2 regions of the Bacillus sp. NP247 genome follow, and region 2 is predicted to be linked to the other one. Evidence: a T-box and tRNA genes for the amino acid it is inferred to sense, from the RefSeq annotation. Region 2 holds a T-box; the other holds one or more tRNA genes.

Region 1 (10,553 bases), 2.5 Mb from region 2:
ACGGTCGATACCAGCTTGGTCAGTTACGTCGAAACCAACGATTTCTGGAGCGATTGCTTCGTTAACGTTGTTTACTGCGTTAAGAACACCTTTACCAAGGTAACGAGATTTGTCACCGTCACGTAATTCTACTGCTTCGTGCTCACCAGTAGATGCACCACTTGGTACGATAGCGCGTCCGAATGCGCCGCTTTCTGTGTAAACTTCTACTTCTACAGTTGGGTTACCACGAGAGTCAAGGACTTCGCGAGCATAAACATCAATAATTGTTGACATAATAAATTCTCTCCTTTTTATATAAGCAAATTATTTAATAATTGTTTTACCTGTCATTTCTTTCGGTTGTTCCACATTTAAAAGTGTAAGCATTGTTGGGGCAATATCTCCTAAAATACCACCTTCACGAAGCTCTACATCATTTTTTGTAACGATGAAAGGAACCGGGTTAGTTGTATGAGCTGTCATTGGGCCACCTTCAGCAGTTAACTCCTGATCGGCATTACCATGGTCAGCAGTAATAAGTGCTACACCATCTTTTGCAAGAATCGCTTCTACAACTTTTCCTAAACATTCGTCAGTTGCTTCTACTGCTTTAATTGTTGGTTCCATCATCCCAGAATGGCCAACCATATCACAGTTTGCAAAGTTAAGAATGATAACATCATGTTTATCATTTTCGATTTCATTTACTAAAGCGTCCGTTACTTCATAAATGCTCATTTCAGGTTTCAAGTCATACGTTGCAACCTTCGGTGAGTTAATTAAAATACGCTCTTCTCCTGGGAATTCAGCCTCACGACCACCGCTAAAGAAGAATGTAACGTGCGGATACTTTTCAGTTTCCGCGATGCGAAGTTGCTTTAATCCCGCTTGCGCAACAACTTCACCTAATGTGTTATCAAGGTTCATTGGCTTAAATGCCACGTAACCATCTACAGTTTCACTGAAATGTGTCATACAAACGAATTCAGGAATGTGAGGTACTTTTTCACCACGATCGAACTCACGGAAGTCTTCGTTTGTAAATACACGAGCAATTTGAATTGCACGGTCTGGACGGAAGTTATAGAAGATAACTGCATCATCATCATTGATTGTTGCAACTGGCGTGTCATCTTCGTTAACAATTACAGACGGCAATACGAATTCATCATAGATACCATTTGCATAAGAGTCTTCTACACACTCTTCTGCCGATTTATAAGTAGGGCCTTCACCATTCACCATAGCACGGTAACATTTTTCTACGCGATCCCAACGCTTGTCACGGTCCATGGAGTAATAACGACCAGAGATAGTCGCGAATTGTCCTACTCCTGTTTCTTTAATTACTGCATTTGTTGCATCGATATAACCTTTTGCTGTTTGTGGTCCAACATCGCGGCCGTCTAAGAATGCATGGATATAAACTTTCTCCACACCTTCTTTTGCTGCTAAGCGAAGAAGAGCAAACATATGGTTCATGTGACTGTGCACACCACCATCAGAAAGTAAACCGAATAAATGAAGAGCAGTACCTTTTTCTTTCACGCTTTTAATTGCATTTTGGAAAGTTTCGTTCTGATCGAACTCACCTTCACGAATTGCAACGTTTACGCGTGTTAAGCTTTGATATACTATGCGGCCTGCGCCGATATTTAAGTGACCAACCTCAGAGTTACCCATTTGACCTGCTGGAAGACCTACTTCCTCACCACAAGCTGTAAGCGTTGTGTGAGGGAATTTGTTCCAGTAACCATCAAAATTAGGTTTCTTAGCTTGTGCTACAGCATTCCCGTAAGTTTCTTCACGTAGTCCGAAACCATCAAGAATGATTAAAGCTGTTGGCTTTCTCATTTTACCGCCCCCAGAAGACCTAAGAACGAAGCAGGCTCTAAGCTAGCACCGCCAACTAAAGCGCCGTCGATGTCAGATTGTGCCATATACTCTTTAATGTTTTCTGGTTTTACGCTACCGCCGTATTGAATACGAACAGCTTCTGCAGCTTCTGGAGAAACAGCTTCTGCAACAACTTTACGGATGTGCGCACATACTTCATTTGCATCTGCAGAAGAAGAAGATTTACCTGTACCGATAGCCCAGATTGGCTCATAAGCGATAACAGTTGCTTTAACTTGCTCTTCTGTTAAACCTGCAAGTGCTTTTGTCACTTGACCTGCTACTAGATCAAATGTTTTTCCGCTTTCGCGCTCTTCTAAAGTCTCACCACAACAAACGATTGGTGTTAAACCATGTTCAAATGCTGCAAGAGTCTTTTTGTTTACTGACTCGTCTGTTTCAGCAAACATTTCACGACGCTCAGAGTGGCCAAGTACTATGTAGCCTACTTTTAAGTCGCTAAGTGCTACTGGGCTAATTTCACCAGTGAATGCACCATTTTTTTCGAAGTGCATGTTTTGTGCACCTACTTGTAAGTCAGTTCCTTCAGTATTCGCTACTAAGCGCTCTAAGAATAGAGCTGGAGAGCAAACTACTGCATCAACAGCTGAAGCTGCTGGGATTTGACCTTTAACTTCCTCTACGAAGCTAACTGCTTCAGATAGAGTTTTATTCATTTTCCAGTTACCTGCGATAATTGGTTTACGCATGCTTTGCACCGTCCTTTTTCTTTGGCTGCTACTTATTTGTCGTTAAGACAAACTACACCTGGAAGTTCTTTACCTTCCATGAATTCTAATGACGCACCGCCGCCAGTAGAAATGTGGCTCATTTTATCAGCCATACCGAATTTTTCAACAGCTGCTGCAGAGTCACCACCGCCGATAACAGAGTATGTATCTTCTGCATCTGCTAATGCTTGCCCTACTGCTTTTGTACCTTCTGCGAATGGAGTCATTTCGAATACACCCATTGGTCCATTCCATACAACAAGCTTAGAGTTTTTAATTACATCTGCATAAATTTCACGTGTTTTAGGACCGATGTCCACGCCTTCCCATGTAGAAGGGATAGAGTCGATACCAACGATTTGAGTTGTTGCAGTTTCAGAGAATTCCTCTGTGATTACAACATCAACTGGCATGTAGAAGTTTACGCCTTTTTCTTTTGCAAGTTGCATAAATTCTTTAGCTAGTTCAATTTTGTCGTTTTCACATAGAGATAGACCAATTTCATGACCTAAAGCTTTAACGAATGTGTAAGCAAGTCCGCCACCGATGATTAAGTTATCTACTTTGTCTAATAGATGACGAATTACACCGATTTTATCTTTTACTTTCGCACCACCGATGATAGCTGTGAATGGACGTTCTGGGTTAGAAAGTGCTTTACCTAATACATCTAACTCTTTTTCCATTAATAAACCAGATACTGCTGGTAGGTAGTCTGCGATTCCTGCTGTAGAAGCGTGAGCACGGTGAGCTGCACCGAATGCATCGTTTACGAAGATATCAGCAAGAGCTGCAAATTCTTTCGCAAGTTCTGCATCGTTCTTTTCTTCGCCCGCATAGAAACGTACGTTTTCAAGAACTAATACGTCGCCTTCGTTCATTGCTGCAACCATTTCTTGTGCAACTGGTCCGAATGCTTCGTCCGCTTTTTTAACATCTTTACCAAGAAGCTCGCCTAAACGTGCTGCTACTGGAGTAAGACGTAATTCTTCTACTGCTTGACCTTTTGGACGGCCTAAATGACTTGCTAAAATTACTTTCGCACCTTGCTCTATTAAATATTGAATTGTAGGAAGAGCTGCACGGATACGAGTTTCATCTGTAATTTTGCCTTCTTTCATAGGTACGTTGAAATCAACGCGGCAAAATACACGCTTACCTTTTAAATCTACGTCACGAATTGATTTTTTGTTCATTGGATTTCCCTCCGACTACTAGTTAGGATTGACAAAACCCATTCAAAAGCTTAACACATTTGCTTCTAAAACGAAAGAAGAGAGAGAGGGAACAAACCCTCTCCCTCGTTTTGTCATTGATTGCTTATATACTTAAGAATTAAAGACCTTTAGAAGTCATGTATGCAGCTAGGTCTACTACGCGGTTAGAGTAACCAGTTTCGTTATCGTACCAAGAAAGTACTTTAACCATGTTACCTTCCATTACCATTGTAGATAATGCATCGATTGTAGAAGAAGCTGTACATCCGTTATAGTCGATAGATACTAATGGCTCTTCGCTGTATCCAAGGATACCTTTTAATTCGCCTTCAGAAGCTGCTTTGAATGCTGCGTTTACATCTTCAACTGTTACTTCTTTGTCAAGTTCAACAACTAAGTCAACAAGAGAAACGTTAGCAGTTGGAACACGTACAGCGCCGCCGTTTAATTTACCTTTAAGTTCTGGTAATACTAATGCTACAGCTTTAGCAGCACCAGTAGATGTTGGGATCATGTTTTCAGCTGCTGCACGAGCACGACGTAAATCTTTGTGTGGTAAGTCTAAGATTTGTTGGTCGTTAGTGTAAGAGTGAATTGTTGTCATCATTCCGCGTTTTACGCCGAATTTTTCGTTTAATACTTTAGCGAATGGAGCTAGACAGTTTGTAGTACAAGAAGCATTAGATACTACGTTGTGGTTAGCTGCATCGTATTGTTCGTGGTTAACACCCATAACTACAGTGATATCTTCGTCAGAAGCTGGAGCTGAGATGATAACTTTCTTAACTGATCCACCTAAGTGTTTCTCAGCGTCTGATTTTTTAGTGAAACGGCCAGTAGATTCTACTACTACTTCTACTCCGTAGTCGCTCCATGGTAATTGAGCTGGGTCACGCTCAGCGATAACTTTAATTTCTTTACCGTTAACAACGATGCTGTTTTCGTTAGCAGATACTTCTGCATTTAAAGTTCCGTGAACTGTATCATATTTTAAAAGGTGAGCTAATGTTTTAGCATCTGTTAAGTCGTTGATTGCTACTACTTCTACCTCAGAGTTGTTAAGAGCTGCGCGGAATACGTTACGTCCGATACGTCCAAATCCATTAATACCAATTTTAGTCATTTAAATTTCCTCCTTGGGGGATTATATTAAAGGGTAATACCCTTTGTTAATTGTTTTGCTGCACCTTCATCTGTAATTAGAATTGAAGTGTGCCCTTGCTTTATTACAGCCTGTATTGCTTTTGCTTTTGAAGAACCTCCAGCGACTGCGACAACGTGAGATACATGTTGTAAATCTTCAAGTTGCATACCAACTGTTCTTACTTTATGAACAACATTTCCTTGTTCATTAAAGTAGTAACCGAAAGCTTCGCCAACTGCTTCGCTTGCCTGAATCTTTAACCAATCTGCTTCTGAAGTATTTCTGCGACGTGCCATTGTTAACGCATCACCAATTCCATGAATGACGATATTGGAAGATCGAATCAACTCAAGAACTTCTTTCACGGAGGGCTCTGTTACAATAGACGCATATGCTTCGCTACTAACGTGATCTGGAACATACAATAAGCGATAATTACTCATCGTATTTTGTGCCATTTTGGCGCAAATGGTATTGGCTTCTAACTCGACACCTTCTCCAATTCCACCACGTGCTGGGACAAATAGCATATGTAAATCTTTGCAATCAAGTTGCATCATGTCCGCAGCAGCAGCTAGCGTAGTTCCTCCAGCCACAGCAACGATATTATTCACTGTCAGACGGTCTTTTATACAAGTCACACAAGCACGGCCCATCTCCAGTTTGACCCAAGGTGATTCATCACTATCACCAGGGACAACGAAAACTTCATCCAAGTCTAATGTTTCCTTAAGTTGTTTTTCTAAAACCTTTAACCCGGAAATTTCTTTCATAAAGTCTTCCAAAGCAAGAACTAAAGCTGTTCCTTCTTCTGTCAAAGTCATTCCAGAAGAAGCGACGTGAACTAAGTTTTGTTCTTTCAAAACTTGAACTTCACTTCGCAATACTCGTTCTGTCATACCGAGACTTGCAGATAAGTTTCTTCTCCCAATCGGCTGCATAAGCCTAATGTACTGAAGTACTTGCATTCTCGTTTGCATAACAGGTAGCAGATCAGGTAATAATTTTTTTGTGTTCTGAATCCATGAGCGCATATCTTTTCTCCTCACTACATCGGTTCATTTTCCTTCGTGGTCACTTTATGTCCCGTAGTGACATTTTGTGTCCCACTTAGGTTAAAAAAATAATCCCTGCTACGTGTATTATTGTAACAGGAGATAGAAACTTATTCAACTCTTAACTGCATTGTTTATATAGTTTATTATGACACCTTTGTGAATGTTACCATATTCTACTTGTCTTCCGCCTATTTCTACAACAGGAATCATTAGATGGTATTTCTCTAAAAGGTCATTATCTTCATATATATCTATTTCCTCAATTTGAAAAGAATATTCACATTGTACTTCCTTTAAAATTTGTTTCGCCTTCACGCAAAGACCACAATCTTTTTTTGTATATAGTACAACTTTCATCTTCTTCACCTATCCAATTGTTTTTCTTAGAGACGAAGCGGGAATATGCATTTGTTCTCTATATTTCGCAACCGTTCTGCGAGAAATAACGATTTCATGCTCTTCTTCTAATAATTTTGAAATCTTTTGATCCGAAAGTGGCTTTTTCTTATTTTCTGCTCCAACAAGCGTTTGAATGAATTGTTTCACACGCTTTGTAGAAACCGCCTCATCTTCCGTCGTAGAAATAGAATTACTAAAGAACGATTTCATCTCAAATAAACCATGCGGCGTTTGCACATATTTATTACGCGTTGCACGACTAATTGTAGACTCATGCACACCTAACTCTTCCGCCACCTCTTTTAAAGCAAGTGGTTTTAAATACTCTGGACCTCTCCAGAAGAAATCATGCTGTTTTTCCATAATAATATTCATCACTTGTAAGAGTGTTTGTTTTCTCTGTTTCAAACTGCGCATAATCCATTGCACATGCTGATACTTCTCCGATACGTAAGAAGCCACTTCACTTTCACTATTATTTAGTAACGCACTATACTCAGAGTGAATTTCAATTCTCGGCATATTTCTCTCATTCATCTGTAAAACGAGATGATCGCCATCTTTTTTTACCGCCATATCAGGCACGATATAAAGTGGTTTATCCGAAGAAAATGCAAGACCTGGTTTCGGCTGTAATGATGTAATACAGTTCACCGCATCCTGTAATTCCTCGTTGGTACACTTCATAGCTTGAACAAGCTTTCGCCAATCTTTCTTAACGAAATAATTAAAATGATCATCTATAATTTCTTCCGCCAACCCATTCCTTCTTTGTAAGCGCTTCAATTGGATTGATAGACATTCCTGAATATTACGCGCACCTACCCCTGCTGGCTCTAACGATTGAACAAGCTCTATGGAACGGTCCACTACATCGATTGGCGCAGAAAGAAGCTCTGATAGCTCTTCATTTGTTTCTTGTAAATAGCCATTTCCATCCATGTTCATAATAATGAAAGAAGCTGCTTTTCGCTCTTCTTCATCTATTTTATAATACTGGAGTTGATTTAATAAATGTTGCTGAATCGTTGTAGAATCCACACTGTAGATTTCCATTTGATTCTCGACTTGTTTGCTGGTACTTTTACTTGTGTTAGAGCTCTTTTTCTTCTCCCTCTCAAAACCACCTAACTCAATAAGGGGATTCTCTAACGATTGCTCATATAAAAACTCCGATAATTCTTGTACATTATACTGGAGCATTGTAATCGCTTGCCTTAACTCTTGTGTCATTGCCAAACGTAAGCTTTGTTCTTGTAAAAGACTTGCCTTCAAACTAATCTCCCCCTTGTTTCTATTGTACAATAAGTTTGGTAAAAGGAGAATCCTATCGCAGACACCCATTCCAAAATATTATTAATTTATATGTATTAATGAGATTTACAACTTACAACCGAAAAATGAATAATATTGAAAGAAAATAATAACGCACAAAAGTTATTACCACATACTAATAGTAAATCCTATAACTAGATATAACAAGAGGGAAATAAAAAAGTCCTAACCTACAAAACGTAAGTTAGGACTTTTTGACGCGCCCAGAGGGATTCGAACCCCCGGCAGACGTGGTACCGGAAACCACCGCTCTATCCGACTGAGCTATGGGCGCATGAAAATATGATAATATCAACGGTTTGCTTCCGTCTTCTTCCGATTTGTTCTTACCGAAAGTTAAACGTAGGATACGAACACCAACACGTAGACGTTCGCTTCTTTACATATGTAATATTATATCTCGACGTTAACCGAATGCGCAAGTATAAAAGTGCCTTCTACACTAGCACTATCACATATTTCCCCTACGTTTGCCCGTTTCTTAATCTGCTTAAAATGAAATAGAACGCATTTAAGACCCCTACGAAATAAAAGTTAATCGCCGAGTATTGCCAATCTGTGTCTCGCAGTTTTTGAATATAGCCTATAAAACGAAAGACAGGCGAAGTGATTTCCGCCCATTTCCGCACTATTTTATATATTTTGATCGCAGCCTTAATATATCTTCCTCTTCGCGAATGCCTGCTGATCCCTTCCTCACATTTTTTACGACAGTCCAATTCGGGTTAGTTTCATCACCGATGTTCTGTATTGTAAAGTTGCCGTCACCATATTGTCGTTGACCTTCTGCCAATTTCTCCGTTAAATCACTCTCTTTTGCTTTCGCCATCTTTGCGTCATCTCCCTGTTTTATACAACCTTCTTAAACTGTCCAACCGATCACACGTCCAGTCAATTGGAGATCCTCGCTTTCCGCTTCGATTAATTGTAACACACTATTAGGGATCAACTCGGATAATGGCTAGCCGATCGCGCTTGATACGTTGTTTTCTTTGAACGTGAATGAACCACCCCCCGTAATACTAAACGATGCGATCCCCTGTTGTTGCATTCGATTCGTATCATTGTACACGATAGCTAAATAAGCGCTGAATTCATAGATCGCATTTTCTGGGATCGTTGCGCCTTTGAATCGACTATTTCTCTTCGTCTTTTTACAACTCGTCTATTTTTTAACATAATAAAAAAGAGCCCCCTATCTGAATTTTTTTCAGACGGACGCTCTCCGTAAATATATTATCGTTATCCTCATTTAACAGTCCATAGCATGTCCTAACTATGCGACACTAACTCGCTAATGCCTTCGTAGGACAATTGCGGTTTGTTCTCGCTCAAGTTAAGCGTCAAAAACACTACCAAACGGCTTTATATCACGCCTTGAGACTTCATTGACTTCCTATCCGACTCTAGACGTGGTACCGGAAACCACCGCTCTATCCGACTGAGCTATGGGCGCATGATAAAATTTTATAAACCGTTTGTTATCAAGGTTTTAAGCCTTCTTCTATTCCGCTTTTCCACATTTAATTTCTTGCGAAAAACCTCTAATAGAAGTGAAATATAACAAGTAAGCACCTGCTTATTTTCTTCTCATAATAATAGAAATAAAATCCATCTAAATCAATAAAAATATCCCCTTAATCCTTTATATACCTTAGCTAGGAGCCTATAAAACATATCCTCCCCCTAAATTTTCCAATCATAAATTCACCTCAACTCACAAATTATAATCTTTGAATTGATATTCCAAAGGGGGCTTCATTCAATGACTGTAATTACAAAACTTAAGCAAACTGTTTCTGGATTAAAAAGTGCACAAGCTAGCTTAGAGGGATTCGCTCTTGATACGGATAACCAACAAGCAAAGCAACTTTTCCAAACAGCTGCGCAGCAAACACAAACAATTATTGATTCTTTAAACCCACGTGTTGAAGAAGTCCAGCAAGAAGAACCACAATACACACAGCAATAACCGAAAGTACCAATTCATCTAATGGTACTCAATGTGAGAAAAAGGGTGATATGCAATCATCCTTTTTCTCTCACATTACATAATGCAATAGAAATGGAATGATTATAATGCGAAAACTTGGAATCATAACCGCGTTATTTATGCTCCTATTCGGTTCACTTACCGGATGTGATAATAGCCCGTTAGATAAAAAGGTAAAAAAAGAAGAAGCAAAACGAACGGAAGAAGACAAGGGCCCTAAGTTAACAAAAATGAGTACAGAATCCTTTAATCAATCTATATCGCAAGAAGCTAAGAAAAAAGCTCTCGCTATAGAGGGAATTATAGAAGCTACCGCCGTTAATACAAATTTAGATCTTTACATAGCCGTCAAGCCTGAACATCACGAAAGATTTAGTTTAAAACCTTTACGAAGTAAATTAAAAAAGAAGCTAAGTGATGAAAACCCTACTTTCGATATTCGTGTAAGTACAGACAAAAAGATCTTTATGCTCATAGAAGAACTTGAAAACAAAATTAAGAAAAAGAAAGTAAGTAAAGATGGCATCAAAAAACAATTGAAACTCATTCAATCGGAAATGGGATCTAATATTTAAGCTTTCTACAAGAGAAGGAAGGATTCAAATGTCTAGTAAAGATAAAAACTTAACACCTGTACAACAAGAATATAAAAAATTCGAACAACAGCGCGAACCGAAGCGTCCCGTTTTAAAAAATTGTATTAAAGCTTTTTTCGTCGGAGGATTAATTTGTCTAATAGGCCAACTGATTTCCACTTTTTATATTACCTATTTTGATTTCACTGAACGCTCTGCCGGG
Region 2 (8,953 bases):
TTGAATGGCTTCTACATTCTGCTTTTTAACAAGTATTTTCGCATAATGATATAGTACTTCCACATGCTCTTCATCTATTTTTATTGCATTTTCGATATATTATTTTTCTTTATCTATGTCATTCATCGCACCAAACACGTATGCAATCGCATCTAAACGCCATGTCTCAGGAACTTCTTCCGCTAATTTTTCTAATTCAACTAGTAATTCTTCCTGAAGATTCATTTCTACTGAAAGCTGTGCCAAATATTCCATGTTAATATGCATTGGTTCTTCTTTCATCGCCTGGACCATATGACTTTGTTCTTTGGCACGATTCTCTTCTTTTTCGTATATTTCAGCAAGCTGCAAATGTACACCTAAGAAATTCTTATTCATTTCTAAACATGTTTCATATGCATGCTTCGCTTCTTGAAATTGCCCTAACGCCATGAATGTTTCACCGATACGGAAATACGGCAATGAATCTTGTTTTTTCTTAAGTGCATCATTATACCGTTTTATCGCCTGATCATACTGTCCAATAGATTCATATAAGACACCAGCGTAACAACCGTATTCAATTACATCCGCTTTTTCTTTTTCTAACGTTCTTAAAAACGCTATGCCTCGTTGCACAAAAGCTGTGTCTTTTATCCGATCTACATACTCATCCAACACGCTCGCTATATTAGCGTATACTCTTCGTATACCGTTCTCTAATTTAGAAAGTGCAAGTTTTAACTCTTTTTCATCCCCACCTAATGCAATTTCAGCATCCCATAGCACCATGCCAGCATTCATAAGGAAATCTTGATTGTCTTCAAATTGCTTATTGATACTAACAATATAGTTTTTTGCATCCTCATATTGTTCCTTTGCCATATAAACTTGAGTTAAACCAAAATGAGAATATACATCTTCATTATTTTCTTCTAAAGAACGCTTATATATAGTTTCCGCTTCTTCAAGTTCATCATTTTGAAAATGAAAATCTCCTAAACGAACATATAAAGATGCCTGATCTTCACAATTTTGAATTCCTTGTAATAGAATTTCCTTCGTACTTTGCTCATCATCCAAATCTGATTCATAGATTTCCGAAAGCTTCGTATATAAATATGCTGCCGTTTTATCTAATTGAATCGCCACTTTAATTCCTTTTACCGCCAAATACACTTTCCCTAAATGCTGAGCACATCTTGCACGTTCATACCATATGTGCGCTTCATACTTATATTCTTTTAATAAATCATTAAAGAATCCATATGCTTCTTCATATCGTTCTAAATCTATTAAAATTAAACCGTGGTTTACAAGCGTAAACCTTTCAGGGCTACGTTCTATAGCTGTTAGAGAATACTCTAGCCCCTTTTCAGATTGATCCATATACATGTATGATAATGCTAAGAAACTCCACGCAACTGGTTGATCTGCATCCAATTGTAATGATGAACGAAAACTAGCAATCGCTTCTGTATAATTATCTTGCTCAAAAGAATAACGTCCATTTATAAAATGATATAACGCTTGATTGTTTTTCTTCTCCACACTTTGAAGCATATGCCCTGCTTTTTCCATTTCTTGCAGACGAATAAAACACTGTGCACTATGCAATTTCACAAAGTCAGAGCTCGGAAACTTTTCCATTAACTTTTCTATACAAAACTGAATAAACTCTTTATCTACTTCCGCATCTAAATGTTTAATCGTATATAACCAAGTGTTTGGATTTTCACTTGTTTCTTTTAAAAATAGTACTAACTTTTCAATTCCCTCTTTATCTTGCTCAGCTAAATGATCAGTAAGAGAAAAAATTGATTTATAATAATTATGTTCTTCCTCATCTAAAAGTGAAAGTTGTTCTATTCTATCTTTTGGTGTAAACGTAATAGCTAAACAATCTGTATAACGATATTTTTCTTGCAACTTATCATATTCCACAAGAATCGGTTCTAAGAAATTCGGATCTTGAATATAAAAAGCTTGCAGCACGTCGTCATAACCAGAAAGCACTTGTACATGGGAAGCGTGCTCAATATCTATACTTAATAAAACGGGAATACCTTGATCAAGTAATCTCTTATAACTTTCCACATTCCCTTGAAAATAACGATATTCGTAACCTTGCTCTTCTATATATGTAACTGTATCTGAAAACTTAGAACCTGTTACATCAAAAATATGTTGTGCTATTTCATCTTGCGTACGTTTTTCTCCCCATACCCCTAACATCATTTCTAAACTTGTCGGAACGCAATAGTTATCCTTTTGTACAACCGGAATTATTGGTAAACGAACCTTTTTTCCATCAGGATTTTTTTCTATATGATGATATAGAGAATTTTTCAAACTCTTTTCACTTTTCAATAGTGCTTGCAAATCATGAATATTATTTATTTTATAAAATGCTTCTGCACGTAAATGTATAAAATAAGTTGTATATGCATGATGCGGAAGCATATGATTAATTTTATCTATTACCACTAACATTTCTTCATAGCGCTCTAAATCTAATAAATATTTTACTTTTTCAAAATAGAAATATGGTACTTGAGGGAACTTTGCAATCGCATCATTTATGAGTTGTAATGCTCGCTGCTGTTCACCTTTATATGCATATAATTGCGCCAATAGGTACGTAGCTAACTCTTCACAATCTTTATGCCGCTGACCGGCTAAAAGTTGTTCCTCTGCCTTCTCCCACTCACCAGTCTGTATATATAAGTAACCCCATTTATCAAAAACTGCACGTGTACTATACTTTTCCGCCTTTTGCATATAGGCATAGGCCTCTTCATTTCGCTTCATATCTAAAAAACATCTAACTAATGTAAAATATGCTTTCGTTAAAACGTCCGCATCAGTTTCCTCTTCATTTACCTCTTCCAAAGAATCTTTTAATAATTGTTCAGCATCAAGGATTTTACGCTCATCAATTAACTCATCACAATATAAAGAGAGCGTTCTCATATTTGGGAATTTTTTATACGTATAACGAATTAAAAAGGAGCTATATTGATGCATCAGACCTTCATCAACAAGGCGAATTAATGTATCAAATTCCGCAAATGATGAAACGTTAGAAAGCCAGTTCTTCACGTATGATAATTTATTCGTTTCTTTTATATGTGCAATTTCATTATTTATCTCCTGTAATCCATCTACAAATCTCTTTTCTTTCAAACAAATCTCTAATTGCTTAAAATCTAGCATGCATTCACCTCAAATTATTATTTATACTGCCATTTACAAGCAGTATTCTAACCTACTTGCTTAGATTTTACACATCATATAGTATGCATTCAACTAAAACCTCATATAATGAACGATATTATTTAATATTATTCAAGTTTATAATTAAATATCTTAAAAGCGATGATTTTTCTCGGTATTTTGTTTAATTCGATGTAATATTGTATGTTCTTAAGAGGTCATTCTCAGTAAATGAAATTATATTAATGATTTTTTAAATATATCTATCTTCTTGAATAGCTAGAATATGAGGAGCAACATTTTGAACTTCCTCACAAATAGCCTCTAATCTCTCTGACCACAAAGTTTGATGATTCCAAATGTTGAAGGTAGCAATTCTCATTATATTCCTACTTTTCTAATATTAGATTTATCTCCTTATTTCACCGTATGTAATTTTCATATTAGGAGCGTACACCAAAGAAGAATGTATATGAAACGCTTCAAAAAATCGCAGTTCTGCTTCGTATTGAGCTAGCGCTTCAATATCTGTTAAACCTCGACTCATTAAACGGTCTATAAATTGTTGTTTTTCACCTGGATTACTAGCAATCCCCTCTTCTTTTAGAGAATTATATAATCCTTGCTTATCATTTTGGGTTATATTAGAATCTAAAAAATTCACTTTATCGCTTACTCTGCATTCAATATTCTTCACACCTAATTCACTTAAAAACATCGGTATTTTCATACCAATATTGCCGTCTTTACCACTTCTATGTGTATCTTCTTCAAATAGCTTCTGCAAAACACCAAGCTGGATAATTTCCGATTGAATTACTCCATCTAGCATGTATGAAGACATATTAGAAATCCAATGTGGTTCAAAACATATTATCTTTCCTCCCTCCTTAATTGAATTTATCATTTTTTGCAACATTGTTTTGGGCGAATTCATATGTAATAAGAAAGCATGACTGACAGCTATATCGTATTTATTTTTCAATTCAATTTCTGTAGCATCCCCCTCAATAAATTCTGCCTCATATGGGAATGTACGAAACAACTCTCTCGCTTCAGCTATTAATGTTTCTCCTCTATCAATCCCTGTGTACTTTGATCCAACGGGAAGTAAAGGTAACAAAATTAAACCTAAATAACCATATCCACAACCATAATCAACAATATGTACGGGTCCAGTAATCTTCCAAACTGAATTGACTAAAAAACGGAAATAATCATCGTTATAATATAAGTCTCTCGTATTTCTTAAATACTCTAGCTTACTATTCCAATCATACTCTTCCAAGTCCAACGCCTCCTTTTATATACACAACTAAAGTTCTCCATTTAATAGTCACATTCCTACACTTCTAATAAAAAAAGCTAGTATACCTTAAACGATACACTAACTTTCCCACTCACATAATTTAACAATTACAATCAGTATAATCGGTACAAGCTAATGTACTGCAATCACAGTTTCTATGTTCGTCATTTCTTTTTAGGTGAAAATAGAGTAACACAATAAATATTGTACAAATAACAAAAGCAATTATTGCTTCTATATTTCTTTCATGAATGAGAAAACCAATCCCGCTTCCTCCTGAAATAAGAATTAGAACTGAGTAGATCCAAAACATGTAAAATTCTCCTTCCGTTAATATATGCTTTTAGATGTTATCCATATAATGCTAGAGGCAATAAATAGCCCCATACCATTACCGCTTAATAAACCGGTCGTTACTCTTAGTAAATTTGTGCTGCTTCTCCATTTCCACTTTTGGGTGAATCCATCAATAAGTAACGGAATTTGAGCAGAAAATGATAGTATTATTGCCAAAAGAAATGAAGGTGTCATATAAAAATAAATTGGAAACATTAAAATACCGATAAGCATGCCTGTACAACGCGCACATAAAGGTATGTGTTTTTGTAGTTTAAGAAAACTTCTTTCCACTTTTCTATGGCAAGGAATTTGTAAAATAAAAGCTCGAATCAATATGAAACATCCTCTCTAAAAATATTTTAATTGATTTTGCAAAAGAATTATATATTAATAAAAAACAACCCAGGTTCATCCTAGACCTGGGTTGTCAGTTCGCTGCTATAATATACTTGGGTTAATAATGATTATATTCTTATTTACATCTCCTCAGGAGCTTCTACCCCAAGTAAACGTAACCCCTCTTTCAATACAACCGTCACAACATAAGCTAATGCGAGTCTACTGTCTTTTTCTTCGTTCTCTTCTAAAATACGAACATTCCCATAATATTTATTAAATGATTGCGCTACATCTAATACGTATTTTGAAATAATAGATGGCTCATTTTTGTTGAAGGCCGCTTCAATTACTTGCGGGAATTTGTTAAGTAATTTTACTACACTCCAGCTGTAATCGTCTTTTAATTCAAAATTACACGTTTCAAATTCAACACGTTCTTTTCTTAAAATTGAACAAGCACGCGCATGTGTGTACTGTACATATGGTCCTGTTTCTCCTTCAAATTTCAACATATTTTCTAATGAGAATTCGATATTATGCATACGCTCATTTTTTAAATCGTGGAAGATAACTGCTCCAACACCGACTTGCTTTGCCACTTCTTCTTTTTGTTTTAAATTAGGATTTTTCTCTTCAATATTTTGTTCCGCAAGTGCAACAGCTTCTTCTAGCACTTCTTCTAATAAAATAATTCTGCCCTTACGTGTCGACATTTTCTTACCGTCTTTTAATATAAATCCAAACGGTACATGTTCCATTCCGTCAACCCAGTTATAACCAAGCTTTTTTAATACAGTGAAAAATTGATTGAAATGTAGGCTTTGTTCTGGGCCTACAACATATAACGCTTTATCAAATTCGTATGTGTTTTGACGATACAAAGCAGCTGTTAAATCACGCGTTGCGTAAATGGTAGCACCATCTGATTTTCTAATTAAGCATGGCGGCATACCTTCTTCTTCTAAATTAACGACTAATGCCCCTTCTGATTCTTCCAGTAAGTCGTGCTCTTCTAAAATCCCAATAAAGTCTTCCATTTTATCGTTATAGAAAGCTTCTCCTTGAAAATTTGTAAATTCCACACCGAGAAGTTCATAAATGCGGGAAAATTCTTTTAAAGATTCATGACGGAACCAATTCCATAGTTCGACTGCTTCTTCATCACCTTCTTCTAATTTTTTAAACCAAGCACGACCTTCTTCTTCTAGTACTTTGTTCTCTTTTACTTCTTCATGAAACTGAACATATAGCTTAAATAACTCACGTATTGGATCCTCTTTAACTATTTCTTCATTTCCCCATTTTTTATATGCGGTAATTAACTTTCCAAACTGTGTTCCCCAATCCCCAATATAATTAATTCCGACAACTTCATACCCACATTTTTCTGCGATATGCTTTAATGAATTACCAATCATTGTAGAACGTAAATGCCCCATTGAAAAAGGTTTCGCGATATTAGGAGAAGAATAATCGATAACTACCGTTTTTTCACATCCAAAGTGATTTTGACCGTACTCTTCTTTTTCAGCTAAAATTGTTTTTAATACTGCATCACTTACAGTTTCACGATTGAAAAATACATTTACATAAGGACCAACGGCCTCTACTTTCGTAAAGAACGGATCCTTTAATTTCTCCGCCACTTCCTTTGCGATAATAGCTGGTGCTTTTTTATATTGCTTCGCTAGTGAAAAGCATGGGAACGCTGCATCTCCGAATTCATCTTGTTTCGGTGTTTCAATTAAATCTAAAATTTGACTTTGTGTTAATTCATTCGCAAGAATATTCGATACACTTTCCGCAAACTTTGTTTTATACTCCATACTACAACCTCCTTATTTTTTGAAACACAAAAAACTCGTCTCTAAAAAAGAGACGAGTTTTAACCCGTGGTACCACCCTTGTTGTTCATTACGAACCACTTTCCCGTTTATAACGAGGACAGGGGGCCTCGGCTTACTCTACTATTCGTTCAAGAAGCGTCTCCGAAGTGCGCTTCATCTTTTTCTTCTGCACTAGGCTCACACCATCCCTAGCTCGCTTTCCTTCTGAAAAAGACTACTCTCTTCATCACAGACAGTATATTTAATTAATTATTGCTTATTATACATCTTTTCAAACAATTAGCAAGGGTCAATTACACCAAAATGAAACTTAGCACTTTTTCTTTTGTATACATAAAAATTGTGTTTTTCAAATCTAGAACTACGGAAATGATCTTTCAGAACGACACCTTTTCTCGCCACACGCTTCGCTTCCGCAATTGTTTCATCAGTAATATCATGATACAAAGCGAAGTGTTTTAATCCTTTAATTCCATCTGATTCGATGACCGTTTCTTCAAACATCGGATCAAGGTAAACAACATCATAACTATTATCTTCACATTGCGTTAAAAATGCGAAATGCTCCGTTTGCTGTACATCGATTCTTCGCATCGCCCCGTCAATTTCAGATACGGATGAAGACCATGTTTGCAGGCCTTTTTCCATTATGTAAGCCATATATTCGTTACCTTCAAGTCCTGTTACTTTTCCATTTTCACCAACAATATAGCTAGCAACAATACTATCTGATGCCATACCGAGCGTACAATCTAATACTGTCATTCCGCTCTCTAATTTAGCTGCTTGTACAAACGGATCGTGTTCTCCGCGCATTAACCTTTTCACACGAAACATCGCTGAGTTTGGATGAAAGAAAAACGACTCTTCCGTTCCTCTCGGATAAATAGCTAATCGGTTTTTCCCTACAACAAGCACATCTTGTTCATACTGCTCATGTAGTTTATGTACTGGTATGTCATTACGTTTAACGAAAGAACGATTTAATTCTGCTGCTACCTTGCTTGCATAATCTGTCATTTCTTTGTTGGTTCTTCCTGCTGTTGTTACAATCATTGTTTCACCTCTATATAAAGAAAAGAGGGAGATATACTCTCCCCCTTCTTTAGCAATTCTTTTCGAAAGCTTGTTCTAAGTTCGTAATAATTTCGTCCATAGTTGCACCTTCAATTTCATGACGGTGAATGAAGTGAACAACTTCTTTTCCTTTTAATAATGCCATAGATGGTGAAGATGGAGGAATTTCTCCGAAGTATTCACGCATTTTTGCAGTAGCATCTTTATCTTGACCTGCGAATACAGTTACAAGATGATCAGGTTGTTTTTCAGCACGAACAACTGCTTGACCTGCTGATGGACGCGCTAAACCAGCTGCACAACCACAAACAGAGTTTATAACAACTAATGTTGTACCTGTTGCATTCTCAATAAATTCTGTTACAGCTTCTTCTGTAGTTAACTCTTCAAATCCAGAACGCACTAACTCTTGGCGCATTGGAATTACCATTTGGCGCATGTATTCTTCATAAGCATTCGACATCTTGTATCTCTCCTTCAACTTTCATTCCAAATTCATCATATCACGCTCTATTAATAGGTGCAAAAGAAAGATAGTGACGTTTTCATTTTTTTGAAGGGATTTCACAAACCCCTTCGCGGCAATGTCCGACTGGGACAAGTTTTCTATTGTTAGCGATATAATCGTATACTTTACTTCCAAATCCAAGTACGATAGATAGTTTTATAAAAGGCACTACAAACCAATAAGATGGAACGGCCTTCGCTAATACGTTTATGCTATGAATTCCGTCATACCATTTATTATTTTTTAAAATATACATTCTTTGTTCCATCTTACTTTGTAGTTCTTGAGAAAGATCATACTTCTTAACTACATCATCATCTCGAAATGAAACAAATGTCA

The links. The T-box of region 2 lies ahead of argS (arginine--tRNA ligase). A T-box ahead of a tRNA ligase gene usually reads a tRNA of that ligase, here a tRNA-Arg.
Region 1: it has a tRNA-Arg gene. The T-box ahead of argS (arginine--tRNA ligase) is inferred to sense a tRNA for this amino acid. The anticodon was not compared.

What each region holds. Positions count from the first base shown of each region.
Region 1 covers NZ_CP076653.1:2,300,805-2,311,357, forward strand. The annotation lists gene eno (phosphopyruvate hydratase) at 1-276, opposite strand, end outside; gene gpmI (2,3-bisphosphoglycerate-independent phosphoglycerate mutase) at 307-1,836, opposite strand; gene tpiA (triose-phosphate isomerase) at 1,833-2,588, opposite strand; gene KPL75_RS12265 (phosphoglycerate kinase) at 2,621-3,805, opposite strand; gene gap (type I glyceraldehyde-3-phosphate dehydrogenase) at 3,945-4,949, opposite strand; gene cggR (gapA transcriptional regulator CggR) at 4,976-6,004, opposite strand; gene KPL75_RS12280 (glutaredoxin family protein) at 6,140-6,385, opposite strand; gene rpoN (RNA polymerase factor sigma-54) at 6,395-7,702, opposite strand; tRNA gene KPL75_RS12290 (tRNA-Arg) at 7,961-8,036, opposite strand; gene KPL75_RS12295 (cytoplasmic protein) at 8,391-8,591, opposite strand; partial or broken gene KPL75_RS27815 (hypothetical protein) at 8,625-8,822, opposite strand; gene KPL75_RS12300 (DUF1657 domain-containing protein) at 9,528-9,734, shown strand; gene KPL75_RS12305 (YhcN/YlaJ family sporulation lipoprotein) at 9,842-10,330, shown strand; gene spoVAC (stage V sporulation protein AC) at 10,359-10,553, shown strand, end outside.
Region 2 covers NZ_CP076653.1:4,754,327-4,763,279, reverse strand. The annotation lists partial or broken gene KPL75_RS24800 (tetratricopeptide repeat protein) at 1-3,195, opposite strand, end outside; gene KPL75_RS24795 (class I SAM-dependent methyltransferase) at 3,605-4,483, opposite strand; gene KPL75_RS27560 (hypothetical protein) at 4,605-4,817, opposite strand; gene KPL75_RS24790 (DUF2085 domain-containing protein) at 4,835-5,176, opposite strand; gene argS (arginine--tRNA ligase) at 5,320-7,008, opposite strand; T-box leader at 7,054-7,268, opposite strand; gene KPL75_RS24780 (class I SAM-dependent methyltransferase) at 7,309-8,085, opposite strand; gene KPL75_RS24775 (BrxA/BrxB family bacilliredoxin) at 8,135-8,569, opposite strand; gene KPL75_RS24770 (thiol-disulfide oxidoreductase DCC family protein) at 8,652-8,953, opposite strand, start outside.